Regions from separate parts of the Mycobacterium sp. IDUB_39 genome, predicted to be linked through region 2. Evidence: predicted binding sites of a transcription regulator. Region 2 holds the regulator's gene; each other region holds the start of a gene.
What was found. The regulator LexA, encoded in region 2, represses DNA repair genes until DNA is damaged. The targets are predictions, from matches to a motif close to CGAACANNTGTTCG.

Region 1 (3,277 bases), on a different contig from region 2:
TCTGCGCGGCAGCCGAACGCGGCGTCATTGTCAAGGGACTGATGTGGCGTTCGCATCTCGACAAACTGCAGTACAGCGAGGAGGAGAACCGCCACCTCGGGGAGGATGTCGAGCGCGCGGGCGGTGAGGTGCTGCTCGATCAGCGGGTCAGGTTCGGCGGATCGCATCATCAGAAGCTGGTGGTGATCCGGCATCCGGCGGACCCCCAGCGAGACGTCGCCTTCGCGGGCGGCATCGATCTGTGCCACTCCCGCCGGGACGACGAGCGGCATCTCGGAGACCCGCAGGCGGTGCAGATGTCACCGCGGTACGGGGATCACCCGCCATGGCATGACATCCAACTGCGGCTCAGGGGGCCGATCGTCGACGCCCTCGACGCAACGTTCCGCGAGCGTTGGACTGACTCCGCTCCGTTGGACGTGATGTCGCCCGTCGCCTGGGCGCGGGACAAGTTCCGCGGCGCAGACATGCGGCCGGACCCGCTGCCCGACCGGCCGTCGGTGCCGCCGGTCTGCGGACCGCACGCGGTGCAGCCCTTGCGGACCTATCCCGACGCCCACTTCGCGTACTCCTTCGCACCGCACGGTGAGCGCAGCATCGCCCGTGGTTACACCAAGGCGGTCAAGCGTGCGAAACGGCTGATCTACCTCGAGGACCAGTACCTGTGGTCCAGGCAGGTCGCCCACCTGTTCGCCGAGGCACTACGGGACAACCCGCAGCTGCACCTGGTGGCGGTGGTGCCGCGCTTCCCGGACGTCGACGGGCGGTTGGCCTTGCCGCCCAATCAGATTGGTCGCCACAAGGCTATCGAGGCGTGCCGTCGGGTCAGTGCCGATCGGGTACACGTCTTCGACGTCGAGAACCACGTCGGAACTCCGGTGTACGTCCACGCGAAGGCGTGCGTCATCGACGACGTGTGGGCCTGTGTCGGCAGTGACAACTTCAATCGGCGGTCGTGGAGCCATGACAGTGAGCTTTCCTGTGCCGTGCTCGACGACACCCGAGACGAGCGGTCGCCGAGGGATCCGGCGGGACGCGGTGACGGTGCGCGGGTGTTCGCGCGTGACCTGCGATTGCGCCTCCTGCGTGAGCACCTGGACCGCGCGGCGGACGGCAGCGATGACGACGGGCTGGTCGATCCGGCCACGGTGGTGCAGGTGCTCGACGAGACGGCGCGGGCGCTGGACGAATGGCACGCGGATGGCCGTGTGGGCCCGCGACCGCCCGGGCGTCTGCGTGCGCACCGGCCGGAGAGGCTGGGCGTCCTCACCCGACTGTGGGCCGGACCCGCGTACCGCATGATCTACGACCCCGACGGACGGTCGTATCGCGATCGGATCAAGGGTGTGTGGTGAAAGCTCAACTGTCACTTGCGTTTCAATGATTCCTATCCTGGTGCTGTTTCTCAGAGTTCTCTTCGGAACGCCACCGTCAAGTCCTTAGAGTTCGCACATATGTTCGAGTCATGGGTGGGGGTTCGGGTTCGGTTCGCGAGGCGGTCGCCGCGATGCGCGCGGCCCACGACGACCTGGCTGCACTGCCCATCGATGCGCTCACCGCACCCGAACTGCTAGAGGTACTCGACGATCTCGAGACGCTGGCCTGTCAGCTGCCCAGCCAGGGCCATCGGCTGCTGACCCGCCTGCAGGCCGAGACCACATCCCAGGCGATGGGTGCGAAGTCCTGGCGCGATGTGCTCGCGATCCGGTGGCGCATCTCCACCCGCGAGGCCAAACGCCGACTCGACGAAGCCGCCGTACTGGGCCCACGCCGCACGGTGAGCGGGGCGCCGCTGGATCCGGTGCTGCCCGCCACAGCACTGGCGGGTGCGCACGGGTCGATCACCGGCGAACACGTGCAGGTGATCCGCGACGCGATGGCAAACATCCCGCCCGCGGTCGACACCCTCACCCGCGGCCAGATCGAGGTCGACCTGGTCCGCGCCGCCACCGGAGTAGGACCCAAACAACTCAAGGACAACGCCGAGCGGACCATCTTCCTGCTCGACCAGGACGGTCCCGAACCCGATGACACCGAACGCAGCCGGCGCCGCGGGCTGACGGTCAGCCCCCAGCAGCGCGACGGGAAGATCGCGATCAGGGGCAACCTCACCCCCGAGGCGTGGGCGATCTATGAGGCGATCTTCGCCAAGTGGGCCGGCCCCGGGATGTGCAATCCTGACGACGACCAACCCTGTATCACCGGCACCCCATCTCAGGAGCAGATCGACAACGATCACCGCAGCCTGGCCCAGCGTCAGCACGACGCGCTGATCGCGATCGGGCGCAATGTGCTCGAAAGCGGTGTACTGGGCCAACACAACGGCCTGCCCACCTCGATCATCATCCGCACCACCCTGCAAGACCTCGAGAGCCGCGCCGGGGTCGGCATCACCGGTGGGGGGACGGTGCTCCCGATCCGTGACGTGATCCGCCTCGGCGCGCACTCCCACCACAGCCTGGCGGTGTTCGACGGGGCCACCGGATCGGCCCTGGAGCTGTTCCGCACCCGCCGAGTGGCCTCCCCAGCCCAGCGGATCATGCTGATCGCCCGCGACGGTGGGTGCACCAAACCTGGCTGCCCGGTACCGGCCTACGGCACCCAGGTCCATCACGCCGCCCGCGACTGGGCCGATGACGGCCAGACCAACGTCGATGAGCTCGGCCTGGCCTGCGGACCGGACAACCGCATGGTCGGCCCTGACGGCTGGACCACCCGCATCAACGCGCGCAACGACGTCGAATGGCTCCCACCGCAACACCTCGACACCGGTCAGGCCCGCGTCAACGACTATCACCGCCCGGAACGTCTCCACCGACCCGCCGATAACGAGACCGCCGATAACGAGACCGCCGACGACGACACCGCCGAAGACGCTGGCGCACAATCCAGTTCCGATCCACCCCAACCCGACGCGGCGTAGCCGTACCCGGTCGACGCGGGTCGTATCGTGACGAGTCTTCGTCGCAATCAGGACGTGCGGTATCGACGCTCGGGCCGTCCCACGCCGTACTGCAGACGTAGCTCGAGCGCACCCACACCGAGGTAGTGCTCGAGATAGCGTCGCGCGCTGACACGCGAGATCCCCACCAGCTCGGCGCATTCGGCTGCGGACACCTCGCCGGCCGACCTGACGGCCTCGAGCACCAACTGGCCCGTCTCGGGGCCCAGGCCCTTGGGTAGCGACTCACCGCCGCGCGCGGGCGTCGAGCCACCGAAGAGCGAGTCGATCAGGGATTGATCGACTCCGGCAGCTGACCGCAGGGCGTCGTCGCGG
Region 2 (3,277 bases):
GGCAACCTCGGGTGATCCGGCGGCGCGGACGGTGTCCTCGACCTGCTGAGCCAGCAGGTTCAGCGCGTCGTCGTCGACCTGTCGGCCCTGGCACGCCCGGCGGACGCCCTTGATCACCTTCTCCCGACTGAACGGTTCGGTGACCCCGCTGCGCTTGACGACCGCCAACACGGCGGTCTCGACGGTGGTGAAACGCTTGCCGCACTCCGGGCACGAGCGGCGGCGGCGGATGGCCTGCCCCTCATCGGCCTCACGGGAGTCGACCACTCGAGAGTCAGGGTGACGGCAGAACGGACAGTGCATCACCGCTCCTTCGCCGCCTATGACCAGCCCGGGCAACCCGGTCGCATACGAGCGTACCGTCGCACGGGCGCAGGGTTCACGGCGCACGGCGCACGTCAGCCCACGGGGGCGATAAGCGTCTGCCCGGCATCGACCGCGGCGGAATCCAATTCGTTGAGCTCACGGATCTGATCAACGACCGCACCGGTGGGCGCATCGGGGGCCACGCGACGGGCAAGCTGCTGCAGCGACTCCCCCATTTGCACCTGGACGACGGCCAGCTGGCCCGGCACGGGCTGGGGCACCTCGGGCGGGGCGCCGAACTGGGCCACTAGTCCGAGCCACACCGTGATGCCGGCTGCCATCAGCGCCAGCAGCACCGTCGTGACCGGTGTGATGGGCTTGCGGCGGTGCGAAGCCCGCGACATCAGAACGCCGGTGCCGCGGTACCGCAGCGGCTCCGCGGCCGGCCGACGGCGTTGCGGACCCCGCGACACATCGGGACGTCGCCGCACCGGGCGAGCGATGAGATCGGTCGGGTTCTCCCTGGTGATGATGGTCATCTTCGAGCCTTTCGGTGAAGCGGCGGAGCGTGTGTTCGCTTGTGTGTTCGAAATATAATCGATCAGGTGTTCGATGAATAGAACATGTGATCGAACTGTTGCAAACGATATCGGCGACCACCGACAAGTTCCGGCCATCGCGCGCCGCCTCCGACACGCGTCGAACACATGTTTGATTATCGGAGTTGACAGGACTAGATTCGCCAACATGAGTGACAGCAGCGACACACGAGACGGAAGCGACGACACACCTGTGCGCCGTGACGCCGCGCTGACCGAACGTCAGCGCACCATCCTCGAGGTCATCCGCAATTCGGTCACCACCAGGGGATATCCACCGAGCATCCGAGAGATCGGCGATGCCGTCGGCCTGACCTCGACGTCATCGGTCGCACACCAACTGCGCACGTTGGAGCGCAAGGGCTTCCTACGACGCGACGCCAACCGGCCCCGCGCGGTGGACGTGCGCGGTTCCGACGACATGGTGACCCCGATCGTGACCACCGACGTCGCCGGCTCAGACACGCTGCCCGAACCCACCTTCGTACCCGTTCTCGGCCGGATCGCCGCGGGTGGTCCGATCCTTGCCGAAGAGGCGGTGGAGGACGTCTTCCCCCTGCCGCGCGAACTCGTCGGCGAGGGATCGCTGTTCCTTCTCAAGGTCGTCGGCGAGTCGATGATCGACGCCGCGATCTGTGACGGCGACTGGGTGGTCGTGCGTCAGCAGAATGTGGCCGACAACGGCGACATCGTGGCCGCCATGATCGACGGCGAGGCAACGGTCAAGACGTTCAAGCGCACCCGGGGACAGGTCTGGCTGATGCCGCACAACCCGGTGTTCGACCCGATCCCCGGTAACGACGCGGCCATCCTGGGCAAGGTCGTCACCGTCCTCCGCAAGGTGTGACGGCGGTCAGCCGCGTCAGCCTCTGACGAAGCCGTTCGTCAGAGCGAATTCCTCACTGGCGAACCAAACCTCGGCCTTCACCCGGTCGTACTGCTCCGAGCCGGGTAGCCAGTACAGTCCCGTCTTGGTGTCAGCCTTGATCGGATATCCAGCAGGGGCACCATCACCCTCATCGGAGGCCAGCCGCAACGACGTCTGAGCCGGTGCGGGCTCATCGAGCTGTATGGCCGCATGCCGACCGCTGGGCGGCCCACTAACGGCCTCCGCCTCCTCTGGGCGAGCCTCCTCTGGATGATCCACCGCTGCGGGGTCGACCGCCTCGGCGGCGTCCGCGGCCTCGAGGTCATCGTCGACGGCCTCGGTGTCCTCCCAGACCTCCGAGGCCTCCGAGTCCTCCATGGTCTCCTCGTCGGTGGAGTCGCGCTCCTCGACGACGCTCACAATGAGGTTGGGCTTCGTGTCGATCGCGTCCTGATCGAGGGAGAATCCACCGTCCAACGAACGTGCGGCGGGAACCTCCGGCGGCACGGACGCGGCCGGGGTCGCGGGGCCACCGCCCTCGTCGTCCTTCGGCATCGCCCACGCGCTCAACGGCACGAAGGGCTGCTGCTGGCTGGCCGGTGTCGGGCCTGCTGACGGCATCGGGCCGGACGCGAAGTCGTTGCCCTCGTCGTCGTCATCGTGATCGTGATCGTCGTCGTGATCATGATCGTCACGATCGCCGTCGTCATAGTCGTCGTAGTCGTCGAAGCGGTCTATCGGTGCGCGGTCCTCACCGCGCCGCCGGTTCAGGATCACCGCGACGACCACGGCACCCACCAGGACGAGTACGGGTATGAGGGCGAGTGCCCACCACCACTTCTGATACCACGGCTGCCCGCCGTCATCGCTTGCCGGCCCGGTGGCCTGGGGGGCCCTCGGGGCGTCCTGACCGGGCACCGCGAGACCAGCGAGCGCGTTGGCCAGATTCGGCGGCTCGGTGGAGAACTCGTTGCTCGCACGATCGAACGTGATCGCCCCGTTGGCGAACTTCTGGGTGATCACATCGCCGTTTTCGGTCTGATCTGCGGTCGGCGCACCGAGATCGCCGGTCGCGCCGCCGAGTTTGGCCCAGGCCGCGTTCATCGCGCCGCGCACGATCACAGCGCCGAAGTCCGGCGTCCAGAAGATCACCGGCTCGTCGGGGGCGGCGAACTTCGCGATGCGACTGGCGGGGGCGAGACCACCATCGGCCTCGGAGGCGATCGGGAAGCCGAGGTCACTCGTCGGCCCGCCCACGCTCTCGTACTTCTCCAGCAGCTGGCCTGTGATCACATCGGCGCCGTGGTCGGGGCTGTAGAAGATCTTGCCGCCGCCGAACGCCTGCACCAGATTGCCGTCGCCGACAGGTTGCGGCGGTCCGTCGGGGGCGCCGAGTGGGCCAAGCGGCCCACCCGCGGCGCGCCGCGCCGCATTGATCTCCGACGTCGCGTCGCCCGGGATCTCGAGACCCTTGAGCTGATCGGCCAGCTCCGGCGGGGTGGTC
Region 3 (3,277 bases), on a different contig from region 2:
GGGCACCATGAACGGGATGACGAGTTCGGGTGCGTCATAGAGTATCTGGCCACGCGCGACGCGACGTTCCACGGCGTCCGCGGGTCGGCCGTCACCGCTCAGATCGGCGCGCCACTTCTGACTCATCCTGTCCAGCAGGCGGTGGCGCCTTTCGGCGTCACGGACCCACACGAACCGCACGGGCCGGGTGTGGTGCGGGGCAGGTGCGGTCAGCGCCTCGCCGATGGCGGTCTCGATGGTGGCACCGTCGACCGGCTCGGCGGCGAAGCTGCGCACCGACCGGCGCATCAGCTGCGCCTGCGTGCGGCCCAGCGCCAGTGCCTCCTCGGTACCGAGCCAGAACAGGTCCTCCTCGCCGGCGCGCACCAGCGTGCGGCCGTTGGACCCGTCGTCGGCCGGGCTCAGTCCGCGGACCACCGCCACCGGGATCGCGGTCAGCTTGCCCTTGACCAGATCGGCGGCGGCGGCGATCTCGTCGGCGACCGCGACCTCGGTCACCACGAGTTCGTTTCCGTGCGCGTCGCGGGCGCCGGCATAGCCGTGCAGCACTGCCAGACCCGCCGCGCCGATCGCCACGTCGGTCTGGCCGTTGCGCCAGGCGCGTCCCATGGTGTCGGTGATCACGATGCCCACTGTGACGTTGAGCATGTCGCGCAACCGGTCTCGTAGGGTAGCGGCGCTGCCGTCGGGATCGGTTGGCAGCAGGGCAAGTTCGGTTGCGTCGACATTGGACCCGTCGACTCCGGCGGCGGCCTGTACCAGACCGATCGCGTTCTCGGTGATCAACGTCTTGCCCTTGCGTGCCAGCACGCGCACCGCTTCGGCGTCGATGAGCCTGCGCCGCAGAGCATCGCGCTCCTCGGGGTCGGTCGGCGCGGGCACGATCCTGCCCTCGCTCTTCGACAGCACCTTGCTGGTGACCACCACGATGTCGCCATCGCGCAGCCACGGCGCCGCGCCTGCTATCGCCGCCGCCACGTCGTCGCCGGGCCGAAACTCGGGAAGCCCCGTGATAGGCAGGATCTCGACGGCCCCGGCTGAGCCGTGATCGACGGTCACCGCTCGTCCATCGAGACGCCGGCCAGCTCGAGACCGCTGCGCACCATCTCGGCGGTCACGCTGGGTTCCGTCATCAACAACGGTACGGATCGCACGTCGACGCCCTCGACCGTCGCGTCATCGCCCTCGTCGATAAGCCAGCCATCCAGGATCCCGGTGCCGCTGCGCGCACCGAAGTGCGCGCCGACGGCCTCCGAGCTGGTCTCGACGTCGATCACCGAAAGGCATTCGTCGGCCATGCCGCGCAAGGCACGACCTGCGACGATGGGGGAGTAGCCGATAACAGGCGCGGCGGTGGAGCGCAGCGCGCCACGGATGCCGGGCACGGCCAGGATGGCACCGATACTGACCACCGGATTGGACGGCGCGATCATCACCACGTCCGCGTCGGCGATGGCCTCGAGCACGCCGGGACCGGCCGCCGCCTTGTCCGCGCCAACGAACGCGAAGCCGTGCGTGGGTATCTGCGCGCGGTAGCGCACCCACCACTCCTGGAAGTGGATGGCGCGTCTGCCGCCGTCGGCGTCTTCGGGATCCGTTACGACCACATGGGTTTCACTGCGGTCATCGCTGGCGGGCAAAAGGCGGGCGCCAGGCTGCCAGCGCGCGCACAGTGCCTCGGTGACTTGCGAGAGTGGATACCCCGCGCGCAACATCTGGCTACGAACCAGGTGCGTTGCCAGATCACGATCGCCGAGTCCGAACCAGTCGGGCTGCACACCGTAGGCCGCCAGTTCCTCCTTGGCGTTCCAGGTCTCGTCGCGGTGGCCCCAACCCCGGTCCGGGTCGATGCCGCCGCCCAGGGTGTACATGCACGTGTCCAGGTCGGGGCATATGCGCACACCGTGCATCCAGGCGTCGTCTCCGACGTTCACCACCGCCGTGAGGACGTGCTCGGCGGGCTCATCGGAAGGTTGCTCAACGGGTGGTGAGCTACTGAACTGGCCGAGTCCCAGCAAATGTTGAACCCCCAGCAGGAAGCGCGCGCCACCCACCCCGCCGACCAGAACCGTCACCTTCACATCGACCGACACTAGGCGTTAACGCCTCCCGGCCGCCTCCCACGGGGGGTATGTGACCGACACGCCGGATTACCGACGCGCCGAACTTTGGTCACAGGATGATATGAATTCCTGTCCTGGCGCTTGACCAGCGCAGCTAACTCGGTGTCTAATCACATCAGTGTCATTTCGCGGTTGGCCGGCCGGTTCCGGTGTCGCAGACCGAGATTCGATCACTTGTTCGAATTGATTTGGCCGCACTTGCAGGGGGTGGGGCTCCAGTGAGCGATCTACGAGACCAGGTGAGGAGGCGAGAAATGTCTTATGAGCGCGTCGATTTCGACAGCAGCATTCGTTTTGACAGTCGGATGCTCGGCTCAGTAGGCAACGAACCGCACACCAATACGGGACCGGCCCAGTACGTGATACCGGGTCGTCCCCAGTTGAGTTTGGTGCCGGAGCGGATGGATGCCGAACGGTCGACCATCGAAGACGAGGAATGGCAAGAACGCGCCTTGTGCGCGCAGACGGACCCCGAGGCGTTCTTCCCCGAGAAGGGCGGCTCGACCCGTGAGGCCAAGCGCATCTGCCAGGGATGCGAGGTCAAGGACGAGTGCCTCGAGTCCGCACTGGCCAATGATGAGCGTTTCGGCATCTGGGGCGGGCTGTCCGAGCGTGAGCGCCGTCGCCTCAAGCGCGGCATCATCTGAGTTTTGAGCCCGCGAGGGCTCACCTCGGAAATGACGCTGTCGGCGCGATCGCTCATCGCGCCGAGCGGCTCAGTCGTCGTCGATCGTCGGGTCGATTATCGACGGTTCGACACCCAGATAGGTGGCTACCTGCGCCACCAACACTTCGTGTAACAAATCGGCGAGATCGTCGGTGTCCTTGGCTCGCCGCTCAATCGGCTTGCGGAACACCACGATTCGTGCCCGTGTCGCATTTCCCCGCGTGTCCACACCCGCCGGGATCAACCGGGCCAACGCGATGGGACCGTCGGCGATAACCTCCGGCGGCCACTGCACACTCTCGGGATCCCGCGGTGAGATCCGCGGTATCTCATCGACCGCGACATCAAGGGTCGACACCCGCTCGGTCCACCGGCGCTCGATGGGTTCGTACGCCTCCAGGACCGCCATGTCGAATCGCTCGGCTCGGCTGCGCCAGCCCGGCACCGTGGCGGGCAACAGCGGTCCGCGCATCTCCCTACGGCGGCG

Region 1: ACZY0X_RS25780 (HNH endonuclease signature motif containing protein) is a predicted target of LexA. The motif match lies at 1,448-1,461, and genes of this name have one in related genera.
Region 3: cofD (2-phospho-L-lactate transferase) is a predicted target of LexA. The motif match lies at 2,291-2,304, and genes of this name have one in related genera.

The regions. Positions count from the first base shown of each region.
Region 1 covers NZ_JBVAXF010000007.1:287,770-291,046, reverse strand. Annotated here, with positions in the region: gene ACZY0X_RS25785 (phospholipase D family protein) at 1-1,355, shown strand, start outside; gene ACZY0X_RS25780 (HNH endonuclease signature motif containing protein) at 1,466-2,923, shown strand; gene ACZY0X_RS25775 (response regulator) at 2,971-3,277, opposite strand, start outside.
Region 2 covers NZ_JBVAXF010000006.1:306,013-309,289, reverse strand. Annotated here, with positions in the region: gene nrdR (transcriptional regulator NrdR) at 1-303, opposite strand, end outside; gene ACZY0X_RS23410 (LysM peptidoglycan-binding domain-containing protein) at 399-845, opposite strand; gene lexA (transcriptional repressor LexA) at 1,054-1,752, shown strand; gene ACZY0X_RS23400 (LGFP repeat-containing protein) at 1,768-3,277, opposite strand, start outside.
Region 3 covers NZ_JBVAXF010000004.1:105,121-108,397, forward strand. Annotated here, with positions in the region: gene ACZY0X_RS15850 (coenzyme F420-0:L-glutamate ligase) at 1-1,059, opposite strand, end outside; gene cofD (2-phospho-L-lactate transferase) at 1,056-2,081, opposite strand; gene ACZY0X_RS15860 (WhiB family transcriptional regulator) at 2,525-2,770, shown strand; gene ACZY0X_RS15865 (metallopeptidase family protein) at 2,840-3,262, opposite strand.